3 regions of the Aeromonas sp. CU5 genome follow, and region 3 is predicted to be linked to each of the others. Evidence: predicted binding sites of a transcription regulator. Region 3 holds the regulator's gene; each other region holds the start of a gene.

Region 1 (4,204 bases), 1.3 Mb from region 3:
CTGAGCAAAATTGATGTCCCTGGCTTTGAACCCGGGGGTATCAGCATTGGCAATATTGCTTGCAAGCACCTCAGCACGCTTGGCACGAACGCTGATCGTGTGTTGGTGCACACCAAATACCTTGTCAAATGAAAGAGCCATAGCACACCTCCTGCTTGGTATTTGTCTAGCAATAGGTATGCCAGAAGAGCGTCCACGGCAGCGAGGTTCGAAATAGCAGCGCCTGATATAGCGAAAAGATCGCAGGAGCCTGCCCATAACGGGGAGAGCCGATCCTATTTTTCCACCTGTATCGACGTGATTTTGAAGTCAAACATAAAGAAAGAGGGAAGCAGAATGCTTCCCTCGGGTATCACAGTAAGAGTCGATACAACCCTCAGATTGCGCGGTTACCGAGCCTATTTGACCTTATAAACGATCCCTGGATTACAACGGATCATCTCGAATCTGTCGGTCAGGCCGGCCAATGATTCTGACGCGCCCAGCATCAGATAACCACCAGGGTTAAGGCTGCTGGCAAACTGGTTGAGGATCTTCGACTTCACATCCGGAGCAAAGTAGATAAGCACATTACGACAAAAAATAATGTCAAATTTTCCGAGCAAGCTGTAACTTTCCAGCAGATTTATTGGCCGGAAAGTGGTCAATTTTCTGACTCGCTCAACTACGCGCATCTTGCTATCACCATAGGGCTCAAAAAACATTTTTTTGCGCTCTGGTGACAGCCCCCGAGCCAAGGCCAGGCTGTCATAGACGCCCTCCTTGCACTGGTTCAACATAGTTGTCGAAATATCCGTTCCCACAATCTGCACGCCACCAGGCAAGGTGCCGGGTTTTTTCATCTGTTGCTCAATGGCGGTCATGGCAATCGAGTAGGGCTCCTGCCCGGATGATGACGCAGCAGACCAGATCTTGATGGGACGACCACTTTTTCCCAACTCTGGGAAAATTTTATCGGTCAGTAACTGAAACGGATAGGTATCACGAAACCAAAGGGTCTCGTTGGTGGTCATGGCATCAACCACCGCCATTTTCAGGTCACGCTCTCGTACACTCATTGCACGAGTGACCAGATCAGACAAACTCTCGATGCCAAACTGCGCCATCAAAGGTGAAAGACGGCTCTTCACCAGATACTGTTTGTTATCACCCAGCACGATCCCGCTCTGTACCGCCAGAAAGTTGCTGAACTGTTTGTATAAGTCGTCCGAAAGTGTCTTCATGCAGCGATTCTTCTTTATTAGAGTGCGTTTTGTACGGCTTTGGCCAACTCATCCGGTTGAAACTTGGCGATGAAGTTGTTCGCACCGACTTTCTGCACCATTGCCTGGTTAAATACCCCACTGAGGGATGTATGCAGAATAACATGCAAATCCTTGAGATTTGGATTATTCCGGATCTCGGCAGTAAAGGTATAGCCATCCATTTCCGGCATTTCGATATCTGAAATCACCAGCGCAATCTGATCCTTGATAGGGCCATTCTTGGCCATTTCCAGCAGCATGTTTAACGCTTCCCGACCATCTTTTGCCAGCACACACTCAACCCCAATCGCTGCAAGTGCACGTTGCACCTGTTTACGCGCGACAGACGAGTCATCTGCAACCAGCACAGGGCGCCCCAAAGTTGGATGATCGGAACTGGCTTCCACCAACTCTTGGCTTACTTCAGTAGATACCGGAGAAATTTCGTTGAGGATCCGCTCAACGTCCAGGATCTCTACCAGCTCACCATCGACCTCAGTGACTGCGGTCATGTAGTTGATACGGCCAGCCCCCTTAGGAGGCGGCAAGATGGATTCCCAGTTCATATTGATGATGCGCTCGACCGAGTGCACCAGAAAACCCTGAACAGATCGGTTGTACTCGGAGATAATGATGAAGCACTTGCTCAAATCTTCAATCGGGCGCTTACCCACCGCCATGCTGAGGTCGATGACAGAAATAGTCTGGCCACGAATATGGGCAACCCCGCGAATGCAGGAGTTCAACTTGGGCATCACAGTCAAATGCGGACATTGCAACACCTCACGTACTTTAAATACGTTAATGCCAAATCTTTGACGTCCATTGAGACGAAATAACAATAACTCCAGCCGGTTTTGCCCCACTAGCTGGGTACGTTGGTTGACCGAGTCCAGGATACTGGCCATAAAAACTCCCTAAAAGACGCTTGGCATTAATCATGCATGCGTAATGGATTGCATCAGACTATCGATGTGACCACAAACAGATTCTGAAGCAATCATAGTTAAATATGGTGATATGCGTGAACAACTTATCGACCAACGAGCGAAAATGATTAACCGTCTTTTACTCATCAGCCTCTTTTTAGGTAGCATCTCTTCCAGCTATGCCTCGGACGTCACCACCTATCTGCAAGAAAAAGCGCAAGAGTTCGTTTATGGCCAGCTAGAAGTGCCCTTGGATGCTAGGGCTGATGTCACCTCGGCAACGCTGGATGAACGGCTCCCACTGACCCGCTGCGAAGACCGATTAACCATCAGCTTACCCGCTAAAATGGAAATTCGTCGAAATACAACTGTTTACCTTAAGTGTGAAGAAGACAAACCTTGGGATGTCTATTTGCCTGTACGGGTTAGCATTCAAAAACCCTATGTCACCGTCGCCAACCCTATTGCTAAAGGGGATCTGCTGACCGAGCCGCAACTTATACTTGCCTATCAGGATCAAACCCTGATCCGTGGCGACTATCTGACCGACCCCACCCCACTCATAGGGGTACGTAGCAAACGCGAAATCAAACCGGGGCAGCCCATCCGTTTGAGCCAGGTGTGTGTGGTATGCAAAGGGGATCAGGTCACCCTGACAGCAGAAAACAACAACTTCCAGATCAAAACCATGGCCCGAGCCTTGCAAGATGGCAGCTTCGGAGAGATCATCAAACTCGTCAATATTCGATCCGGCAAAACCGTTGAGGGTAAAGTAAGTGGTGTTGGTGCTGTATCGATCACTTTCTAATGCCAGATGTTCGATAATTTTTCTAAAGTTCTGACCTGCTGCACCGATAAACAGGTAAGCAAACCTTAAAGCAGACGAAGGTAACTAAAATGGCCATCAACAATATCAACAACTTGGCGAATAATCGGTTGCAAAATACCGGTAACAGCCAGGGGACAGGCAGCAAGTCAGTCACCTCATCGCCCGAAAACAAAGCGGCTACTGTCAAGCTGGACTCAGTCTCCTTGACCAGTGAGGCGCAACAATTGCAAAAGATGCAACAGACCCTCAATACCGCGTCTACCGGTAATGAAAGCAAGGTCGAACAACTGAAAAAAGCCGTCGCGAGTGGCGAATATCAGGTCAATAGCGATGCAGTAGCCAAGAAGATGTTCAGTTTCGAAGCTAATCTGGACAACGTTCTTAGATGATGGACTTACCTTCGTTACTGCACACCCAAGATGATTACCTCACCCAGATGCAAGGCATTCTGGAAGAGGAGTTCCGCTTGCTCGAGCAGCATCAGGCACTGGCCCTGCCTGCACTGACCGAGCGCAAACAGCTGTTGCTTGCTGCGATAGAAACCCTGGACAAGACGCTGGCAGAGATGCCGGAACTGGCACTACAGCTGGCAGCCTATCCCGATGAGATGACGCAGCTGCGTGAAAAACTGGATGCATGCCAAGCACAAAATGATATCAACGGTCGGCTGCTTGAATTGAGCATCGTCTCCAACCGTCGTCTGGCAACCTTTCTGAGTCAGCTGCGCGATCGCAACAGCCTGACCTATGACGCCAAAGGCAACACTCGCTCTGGCACCCGCTCCTACGGTATCAAGGCCTGACATCTCTTATCAGGCCTTGCATTTTTCTGTCCGTTTTTTATAGCGCCAATCGCAGCAACTCTCGTCCATCCTCACACGCATTCACTCGAAGCACCCCGGCCTCATAGCTACCATAACTGGCAGGCAATTCGCCGCGCGGAAAACAGATTGAACCCGGATTCATCAATACTCGCTCCCCCTGCAACTCCAATACCGGTACATGGGTATGGCCGCTCAGGAACAGACTACCCGGCGGCAGTTGTACCTCGTCAGGATGATAGAGATGGCCATGACTGACAAACCAGCGCCGTTCATCGACCAGCAGCTGGTTGTAGGGGGCGGTGATGGGGAAACGCAATAACATCTGATCCACTTCAGAATCACAGTTGCCACGCACGGCGATGATCTGCGAGGCCAACTC
Region 2 (4,204 bases), 1.7 Mb from region 3:
GATGGAGAGCTTCGTGATGGCCGGTCAGGTCATTGCCATGCAGACCAGCCTGGGATTCGCCACGCTGGTTGACCCGATGAATGGCCAGTCGGCCCCTGTGGTGGGTCAGTTCTATCTGATGTTGGCAACCCTGGTGTTTCTGGCGCTGGATGGTCATCTGATCATGCTGCGGCTGGTGATCCTCAGTTTTGAGACATTACCAGTATCAGACAGTGGGCTTTCTCTGCCAGCGATCCGCACCCTGATCGGTTTTCTCGGGGTGATGTATCAGGCATCGCTGGTGATGTCGCTCTCCGCCATCGTTGCGCTGCTGCTGATCAACTTTGCTTTTGGCGTCATGACCCGGGCCGCGCCGCAACTCAACATCTTCAGTATCGGTTTTGCGGTCAGCATGATGTCGGGTCTATTGATCCTCTGGCTCACCATTGGTGGTTTCCTCGGCCATTTCGACATGATGTGGGAGCGGGTACAAGAGGTCAGCTGCGAGCTGATCGGCACCCAATGCTTTGGCGGTGCCCATGGCTGATACCGATCAGGAACGTACCGAACAACCCACGGGCAAACGACTGCAACAGGCCCGTGATAAAGGGCAGATTGCACGTTCAAAGGAGCTGGGCACCGCCAGTGTCCTGCTGTCAGCAGTATTCGGCCTGTTGATGCTCAAGGGCTCGCTGGCGACCGCAATGATCAAAGTTGTGACCATGGGCTTTACCCTGGATCGGGAGCAGGCGTTTGATCCCAACGCCATGATCGCCATGGTGCCCGCGCTTCTGGCGGAATTGATCCTTCCGCTGGGGCTGTTGTTCGCACTGGTGGCCGTTGCCGCCTTTATCGGTAACACCCTGATGGGCGGGATGAATTTTTCGACCGAAGCTATGCTGCCAAAATGGAGCAAGCTGAGCCCGCTCAGTGGCTTGAAACGGATGTTCGGGGTGCAGTCGCTGATTGAGCTGGTCAAGTCCATCGCCAAGGTGGTGTTTATTACCCTGTTTGCCTGGTGGATGCTCTCCAGCCAGTTCAATCACCTGCTTAACCTCTCCATGGAGGGATTCCCCGGCGGCATCATAGACGCCCTTGAGCTGTTTCTCTGGATGTTGATCATCCTCTGCTGTGCCCTGCTTCCGATTGTTGCCATCGATGTGCCGTTCCAGCAGTGGAACCATATGCGTCAGCTCAAGATGACCAAGCAGGAGGTGAAGGACGAGTTCAAAGACAGCGAAGGCAAGCCCGAGGTGAAGGGGCGGATCCGGCAGTTGCAGATGCAGATGGCGATGCGCCGGATGATGGGGGATGTACCCAAGGCCGATGTGGTGATCACCAACCCGACCCACTACTCGGTGGCGCTCAAGTATGATGCAGGCAAACCCGGAGCCGCACCCAAGGTAGTGGCCAAGGGCACTGATGAAATTGCAATGAAGATCAGGGAGATAGCCAGGGAATACGAGATCCCGATTATGCCCTCACCTGAGTTGACCCGGGCTATTTATCATTCCACCGAGATTGGCCACGAGATCCCAGAAGGGCTGTTTGCGGCAGTTGCCCAAGTGCTTGCCTATGTCTTCCAGCTGAAAAAATTCCGCCGTGGCCAGGGACGCCGTCCTCAGACGCTGGCCAAAGACCTCCCCATCCCGACCGAATACCGAAAATGACAAAGTTCTGACGCAATAATAATAAAATCATTTAACTTCAATAGCTTGGTGTTTTGGCTTGATGCTTGCATTAATCTGACACCAGCACGTTGAAATTGAGAAAGACGATGGAATTCAAGGCATCTTTGGGCCGATTGAAAGAGTACAGAGGGTTACTGACCACCGGGTTCGGTACGCCGTTACTGGTACTGGCCGCCTTGGGGATGGTGGTGTTGCCTATTCCACCTTTGATGCTGGATGTGCTCTTCTCGTTCAACATTGCGCTCTCCATTGTGGTGTTGCTGGTCGCCGTTTACACCCGCCGTCCCCTCGAATTTGCCGCCTTTCCCACCGTGTTACTGCTCGCCACCCTGCTGCGGTTGGCGCTTAACGTTGCGTCAACCCGGGTGGTGTTGCTGGAAGGTCATAATGGCACCGCGGCTGCGGGCCATGTGATCGAGGCGTTCGGTAAGGTGGTGATTGGTGGCAACTATGCGGTCGGTATCATCGTTTTTACCATCCTGATCATCATCAACTTTGTGGTCATTACCAAGGGTGCGGGGCGGATTGCGGAGGTGAGTGCCCGTTTCACCCTGGATGCGATGCCGGGTAAGCAGATGGCCATCGATGCCGACTTGAACGCCGGTCTCATCAATCAGGAAGAAGCCAGGAAGCGTCGGCAAGAGGTCACGCAGGAGGCCGACTTCTACGGCTCGATGGATGGTGCCTCCAAGTTTGTCAAAGGGGATGTCATCGCGGGCATCATGATCCTCTTTATCAACATCATCGGTGGCTTCATTATCGGGATGATGCAGCACCAGCTGACCTTCGCGGAATCGGCAGAGATATACACCTTGCTGGCCATCGGTGATGGCCTGGTGGCGCAGATCCCCTCGCTGTTGCTCTCTATCGCCGCCGCTATCATAGTGACCCGGCAAAATACCGATCAGGATATGGGTACTGCGGTACTGGGTCAGTTGTTTGACAATCCCAAGGCGCTGATTATCTCTGCCGGTATTCTGCTGATGATGGGTCTGGTGCCGGGTATGCCTCACTTGGCGTTTTTGGGTCTGGGGGCGGTATCTGCAGCAGCCGCCTGGTGGTTGTTGCGCCGTGAGAAGCTGGCCGCGGCCAAAGTCGCCAGGGGTGAGCTGATGCCTGCTACCAACGAGCAGCCCCACGAGCAGAAAGAGCTGAGCTGGGACGATGTGATGCCGGTCGATATCATTGGCCTTGAAGTGGGTTATCAGCTGATCCCGCTGGTGGATCGCAACCAGGGTGGGGAATTGCTCAACCGGATCAAAGGGGTGCGCAAGAAGCTCTCGCAAGAGTTGGGCTTTCTGGTGCCGGCCGTGCATATTCGCGACAACCTGGATCTGGCGCCTAACCAGTACCGCATCACCTTGATGGGGGTCAGTACCGGCGAGGCCAATGTTTACCATGACAAAGAGATGGCTATCAATCCGGGCCAGGTGTTTGGTCAGCTGCAGGGGATTGCCACCAAGGATCCCGCCTTTGGACTGGAAGCGGTCTGGGTTGCCAAAGATCAGGTGTCCCAGGCACAGACACTGGGTTATACAGTCGTGGATACTGCCACTGTAGTGGCAACCCATATGAGCCAGATCCTCACCAACCATGCGGCCTTGTTGCTGGGCCATGATGAGGTACAGCAGCTGCTCGACATGATTGGCAAACACCAGAGCAAGCTGGTGGAAGGGCTGGTGCCGGAAGTGATCAGCATGGGTAACCTTGTGAAGGTATTGCAGAATTTGCTCAATGAAGGCGTGCCAATCCGCGATATGCGCACTATCCTGCAGACCCTGGTTGAATACGCGCCGCGCAGCCCGGATCCGGAAGTGCTCACTGCGGCTTGCCGGATTGCCCTGCGCCGTCTGATTGTGCAGGAGATTGCCGGCCCTGATCCCGAGTTGCCGGTGATTACCTTGGCGCCGGAATTGGAACGTATATTGCATCAATCCCTGCAGGCAGGTGGCGGTGATGGTGCCGGTATTGAACCTGGCCTGGCCGAGCGGATGCAGCGATCACTGGTGGAAGCCACTCAACGACAAGAACTGGAAGGCCAGCCAGCCGTGCTTCTGACATCGGGGATCTTGCGTAATACCTTGGCGAAATTTGTCAAGAATGCCATTCCTGGATTGCGCGTTCTGTCTTATCAGGAAGTGCCCGACGACAAGCAGATTCGCATCGTCAGCGCAGTAGGGCAGAACTAGTTAGCGGAGATGACGGGTGAAGATTAAGCGGTTTTTTGCCAAGGACATGCGAACGGCTCTGGCCGAGGTCAAGGAGACTCTCGGGCCCGATGCGGTGATCATGTCCAACAAGAAGGTCACCGGTGGGGTCGAGATAGTCGCCGCAGTCGATTATCAATCCCAGGTTCCGGGGCCTAAAGATGCGCCGGTTCGCCGTCAACTGAATGACGAGAGCGTCAATATTTCGTCTGCCGGACGGCAGATGACCCGCCCTGAACCGACTCAGGTGAAGGAGCAGAACGAACATTATGCCGATACCCTGGCCGCATTGCTGGCTCGCCAGCAAAAGCTCAAGCCGGGTAACGC
Region 3 (4,204 bases):
ACTTGTTACGCGACAAGGGGTGCAAGCGGCGGCTCTCGCCATAACGCTTGAGCAAGGTGCCATTGTCGGCATCAAAGAAGAAGCTGGAGAACGTGACTCGCCCTTCATTGCGCACCTGCGCCAACAGGTTTTCCAGCTTATCCGGATCGCTTGGCAGGTTGCGCACGTCGATGCTGACCGCCAGCTTGTCATACTGGCTTTCGACCGAGACAATCAGCTGGGGCAGCAAGTTAACCGGCAGGTTATCCACACAGTAGTAACCCAGATCTTCCAGCACACGCAGGGCTACCGTTTTACCGGAGCCCGAACGTCCACTTACCACGATTAACTGCATCTTGTTCCCTCACGCCAAAACAGGTGGGTCATTCCAAGCCTGAGTATCAGGCCGAGGTCATGATCTGATAGAGCTCTTCATCGCTGGTTGCCTGACGCAGCTGGCGACAGACCGCCTTGTCACCCAGCTTGGAGGCCATCAGAGAAAGGGTCTTGAGATGCTGCTTGCACTCGCTTTCAGGCACCAGCAAGGCAAACAACAGGTCTACCGGTTGGTTGTCGATGGCATCAAAAGGGATGGGATCAGCAAAGGTCATCAGAATCGCGGTTGGCGGGAATGCATCATCAATACGACCGTGGGGAATCGCAATACCGGCACCGATCCCGGTACTGCCCATTTTTTCGCGGGCCAACAAGCATTCGAACAGCGCCTGACGGGAGGTGCCAAGGCGTTCGGCGGCCAACTCGCTGATGATTTCGAGGGCGCGTTTCTTGCTGGTACAAGGGACTGCACTTTTGGTGCAGTCCCGACTCAATATGTGTTCAAGTTGCATAGTTATTTTTTATTTAACTTATCTTTGTGCTTGATGATCTGCCTGTCCAGCTTGTCGAGCAAGGTGTCTATCGCAGCATACATATCAGCATGCTCAGAGGTAGCAAACACTTCGCCGCCACTGACATGCAATTTAGCTTCCGCTATCTGGTTCAGTTTTTCCACACTAAGCACCACATGAACGTTATTAATGTGGTCAAAGTGACGCTCGAGTTTGGCAAATTTGTTACTCACGTATTCACGCAGAGCTTCGGTGATCTCGACATGGTGTCCGGTCAGGTTAATTTGCATAACATCATCCTTTTGTTTTGCCTAAACCAGGCGTTTACGCTGATTGGAAGGTGCGATAAACAAGGATTCGCGATACTTAGCGATCGTGCGTCTCGCCACCATAATACCCTGTTCGGCCAGCAAATCCGCGATCTTGCTATCACTTAACGGCTTGGCAGGATTCTCTGCCGTGACCAGCTTCTTGATGAGCGCGCGAATTGCGGTCGATGAGCACTCTCCTCCTCCTTCGGTGTTCACATGGCTGGAGAAAAAAAACTTCAGTTCAAATATGCCCCTTGGGGTATGCATGTATTTCTGGGTTGTCACCCGGGAAATGGTCGATTCATGCATCTCCACCGCTTCGGCGATGTCGTTGAGCACCATCGGCTTCATCGCCTCTTCACCATACTCGAAAAAGCCCTGTTGTTGCTCGACAATACAACAGGCTACTTTCAGCAGGGTATCATTGCGACTCTCGAGGCTCTTGATGAACCATTTGGCTTCTTGCAGATGGGAGCGAATAAATTGGGTATCCGTGCCACTGCGCGCATTGCGGGCCATGGCAGCATAGGTCTCGTTGACCCGGATACGCGGGGAAGAATCAGGATTTAGCTCAACGACCCACTTGCTACCCTTCTTGACCACAGAGACATCGGGGATCACATACTGGGAGTCACTCTGGATGATGCCATTGCCGGGGCGCGGCTCCAGCAGCTGGATCAGATCCAGCACCGACTTGAGGTCGCTCTCTTTGAGTTTGGTCTTGCGCGCCAGGGTTCGGTAGTCACGATTACCGAGCAGATCCATATGTTCGAGGAGCACCTCCTTGGCCTCGTTGAGCCAGGGAGTCTGCGGGTCATACTGCCCCAGCTGGATCAACAAACACTCCTGCACCGAACGGGCAGCGATGCCGACCGGATCGAAATGCTGCACCCGCTTGAGCACAGCTTCGACCTCATCAAGCTCGACCTCCAGCGCATCGCTACTGACCGCTTGCAAGATATCCTCCAGCTCAACGGTCAAATAGCCGGACTCGTCGATAGCATCGATGATAGCGAGGGCGATGGCAGCATCCACATCGCTGAACGGGGTGAGCCGCATTTGCCACAACAGATAATCCTGCAGGTTTTCGGTAGTCTCGCCCTGATAAACGCTATCTTCCCCATCGTGGATAGGGCCAGCGCTCTGGGCGGTCCCGGCAGAGTAGACTTCATCCCAAGTGGTATCTACCGGCAACTCGTCCGGCATCTGCTCCTGCGCCATGGCATCGCTGGAATCCAGCTGGCTGGCGTCAACAGGCTCTTCCGGGCTGGTCTCTTGTACTTCACTCTCTTCCTGCTCCAGCAGGGGGTTGTTCTCGAGCGCTTGCTGAATTTCCTGCTGAAGTTCCAAAGTGGAGAGCTGGAGCAGACGAATCGCTTGTTGTAATTGCGGCGTCATGGTCAGGGACTGACCGAGACGCAACTGTAATGTCGGCTTCATCTACGTCGGGATATCCTTATGTTCAGCGAGGCATTCGTCAAAGAGAATGAAGGCATGCCCCCTTACTATAGACTGAATTGATCGCCCAAATAGACGCGCTTGACCTGTTCATCGGCGAGGATGTCTGCCGGTGCACCTTCGGCAATCATCTTGCCGTGGCTGACGATATAGGCCTTCTCACATACGTCCAGAGTCTCTCTGACGTTGTGGTCGGTAATCAAGACGCCAAGGCCTCTATCTTTCAGATGCTGAATGATCTTCTTGATGTCTATCACAGAAATCGGGTCAACCCCGGCAAAGGGTTCATCCAGCAGAATAAAACGCGGTTCTGCCGCCAGCGCGCGGGCGATCTCGACACGACGGCGCTCACCGCCAGAGAGGCTCTGACCCAGGTTGTCGCGAATGTGGGTGATGTTAAACTCTTCCAGCAGTTGCTGAACCTTGTCCTCACGCTCCTCGCGGCTCAACCCCTTGCGGGTCTGCATCACCCCCATCAGGTTGTCGAACACCGACAGGCGGCGGAAAATAGAGGCCTCCTGCGGCAGATAGCCGATGCCATTGCGAGCCCGCACATGCATCGGCTGCAGGCTGATATCCTGATCGTCGATAGTGATGATACCGGCATCCCGCTGCACCAGTCCCACGATCATGTAGAAGGAGGTGGTCTTGCCCGCCCCATTGGGGCCCAGCAGGCCGACAATCTGGCCGGTGCCCACTTCCAGGCTAACGTCGCTGACCACCATGCGACGTTTGTAGCTTTTTTGCAGCCCAACTGCTTTTAACACTGCCATGGCTTATTTTCCCTGCTTCTTCTGGTCGGCGGGTTTGTCGAAGTTCTCTACCTGATCCGGCAGGAACTCGGTCCTCACTCGCTGGGTCGGGTTCTTGCTCTCGGCAGTCATTTTTTGTTTGTCGATGTCATAACGGATCAGGTCGCCAGTGACCAGACTATCTTCCTGCTTGAGCTGACCGTTGCCGGTAATAGTGACCAGCCGGTTTTTCAGCTCGTAACGAATGCTATTGCCATGAGCATTGACCGGCTTGCCGTTATCCATGATCTGGAAGAAGGTCGCTGGCTTGCCGTAGGCAGTCATCACCTCGGCCCCTTTCTCACCGGAACGGGTCACCACCACCTTGTCGGCATGGATCTTGATGGTGCCCTGAGTGATGATGACATTCTGTTCAAAGGTGATGCGATTATCCTGCATCTCGGCCACCTGTTTGACGGCATCGACATAGACCTTCTCGGCAAAGTCGGACTCTTTGGCAGTCACAGCACCACACAACAACAGGGCTGCGAGAGCCAGATTAGCGTTTTTCATTGAAATAGATGGCATGACCTTGATCCAGTAACTCAAAATATTTGCGGTCCAGATGGCCCTTGAGGCCAACCCCTTGGGTCTGGAAATCCCGACCCAGAATATTTACTTCCCGGTTGCTGCGCACATCCTGCGTCACCAGATCCAGCTCCAGATAGGGCGTATCGAGCGTGGAGATGAAGCTAGTTGGCAGTAGCCCATCCAGATGCACCTTATCCCGCAGGATCACGTTGTCACCGGTGTTGAGCACGCCGGTTTCGGCAGTGATCTTCCACTCGGCACTCCCCTGCTCGTCATACATATAGAC

Evidence for each region. The regulator sigma-54, encoded in region 3, starts transcription at its own class of promoters, with help from an activator protein. The targets are predictions, from matches to a motif close to TGGCACNGTTTTNGCTT.
Region 1: a site for sigma-54 is predicted at 2,174-2,190, ahead of flgA (flagellar basal body P-ring formation chaperone FlgA). Genes of this name have one in related genera too.
Region 2: a site for sigma-54 is predicted at 1,704-1,720, ahead of flhA (flagellar biosynthesis protein FlhA). Genes of this name have one in related genera too.

What each region holds. Positions count from the first base shown of each region.
Region 1 is NZ_CP023817.1:871,822-876,025, reverse strand. Features, by position in the region: gene flgB (flagellar basal body rod protein FlgB) at 1-141, opposite strand, end outside; gene CK911_RS04010 (protein-glutamate O-methyltransferase CheR) at 399-1,223, opposite strand; gene CK911_RS04005 (chemotaxis protein CheV) at 1,241-2,152, opposite strand; gene flgA (flagellar basal body P-ring formation chaperone FlgA) at 2,298-2,981, shown strand; gene flgM (flagellar biosynthesis anti-sigma factor FlgM) at 3,071-3,391, shown strand; gene CK911_RS03990 (flagella synthesis protein FlgN) at 3,388-3,804, shown strand; gene yfcE (phosphodiesterase) at 3,842-4,204, opposite strand, start outside.
Region 2 is NZ_CP023817.1:2,453,092-2,457,295, reverse strand. Features, by position in the region: gene fliR (flagellar biosynthetic protein FliR) at 1-526, shown strand, start outside; gene flhB (flagellar biosynthesis protein FlhB) at 519-1,649, shown strand; gene flhA (flagellar biosynthesis protein FlhA) at 1,757-3,859, shown strand; gene flhF (flagellar biosynthesis protein FlhF) at 3,876-4,204, shown strand, end outside.
Region 3 is NZ_CP023817.1:4,163,737-4,167,940, reverse strand. Features, by position in the region: gene rapZ (RNase adapter RapZ) at 1-334, opposite strand, end outside; gene ptsN (PTS IIA-like nitrogen regulatory protein PtsN) at 381-827, opposite strand; gene hpf (ribosome hibernation promoting factor) at 830-1,117, opposite strand; gene CK911_RS18850 (RNA polymerase factor sigma-54) at 1,139-2,578, opposite strand; gene lptB (LPS export ABC transporter ATP-binding protein) at 2,644-3,369, opposite strand; gene lptA (lipopolysaccharide transport periplasmic protein LptA) at 3,373-3,900, opposite strand; gene lptC (LPS export ABC transporter periplasmic protein LptC) at 3,887-4,204, opposite strand, start outside.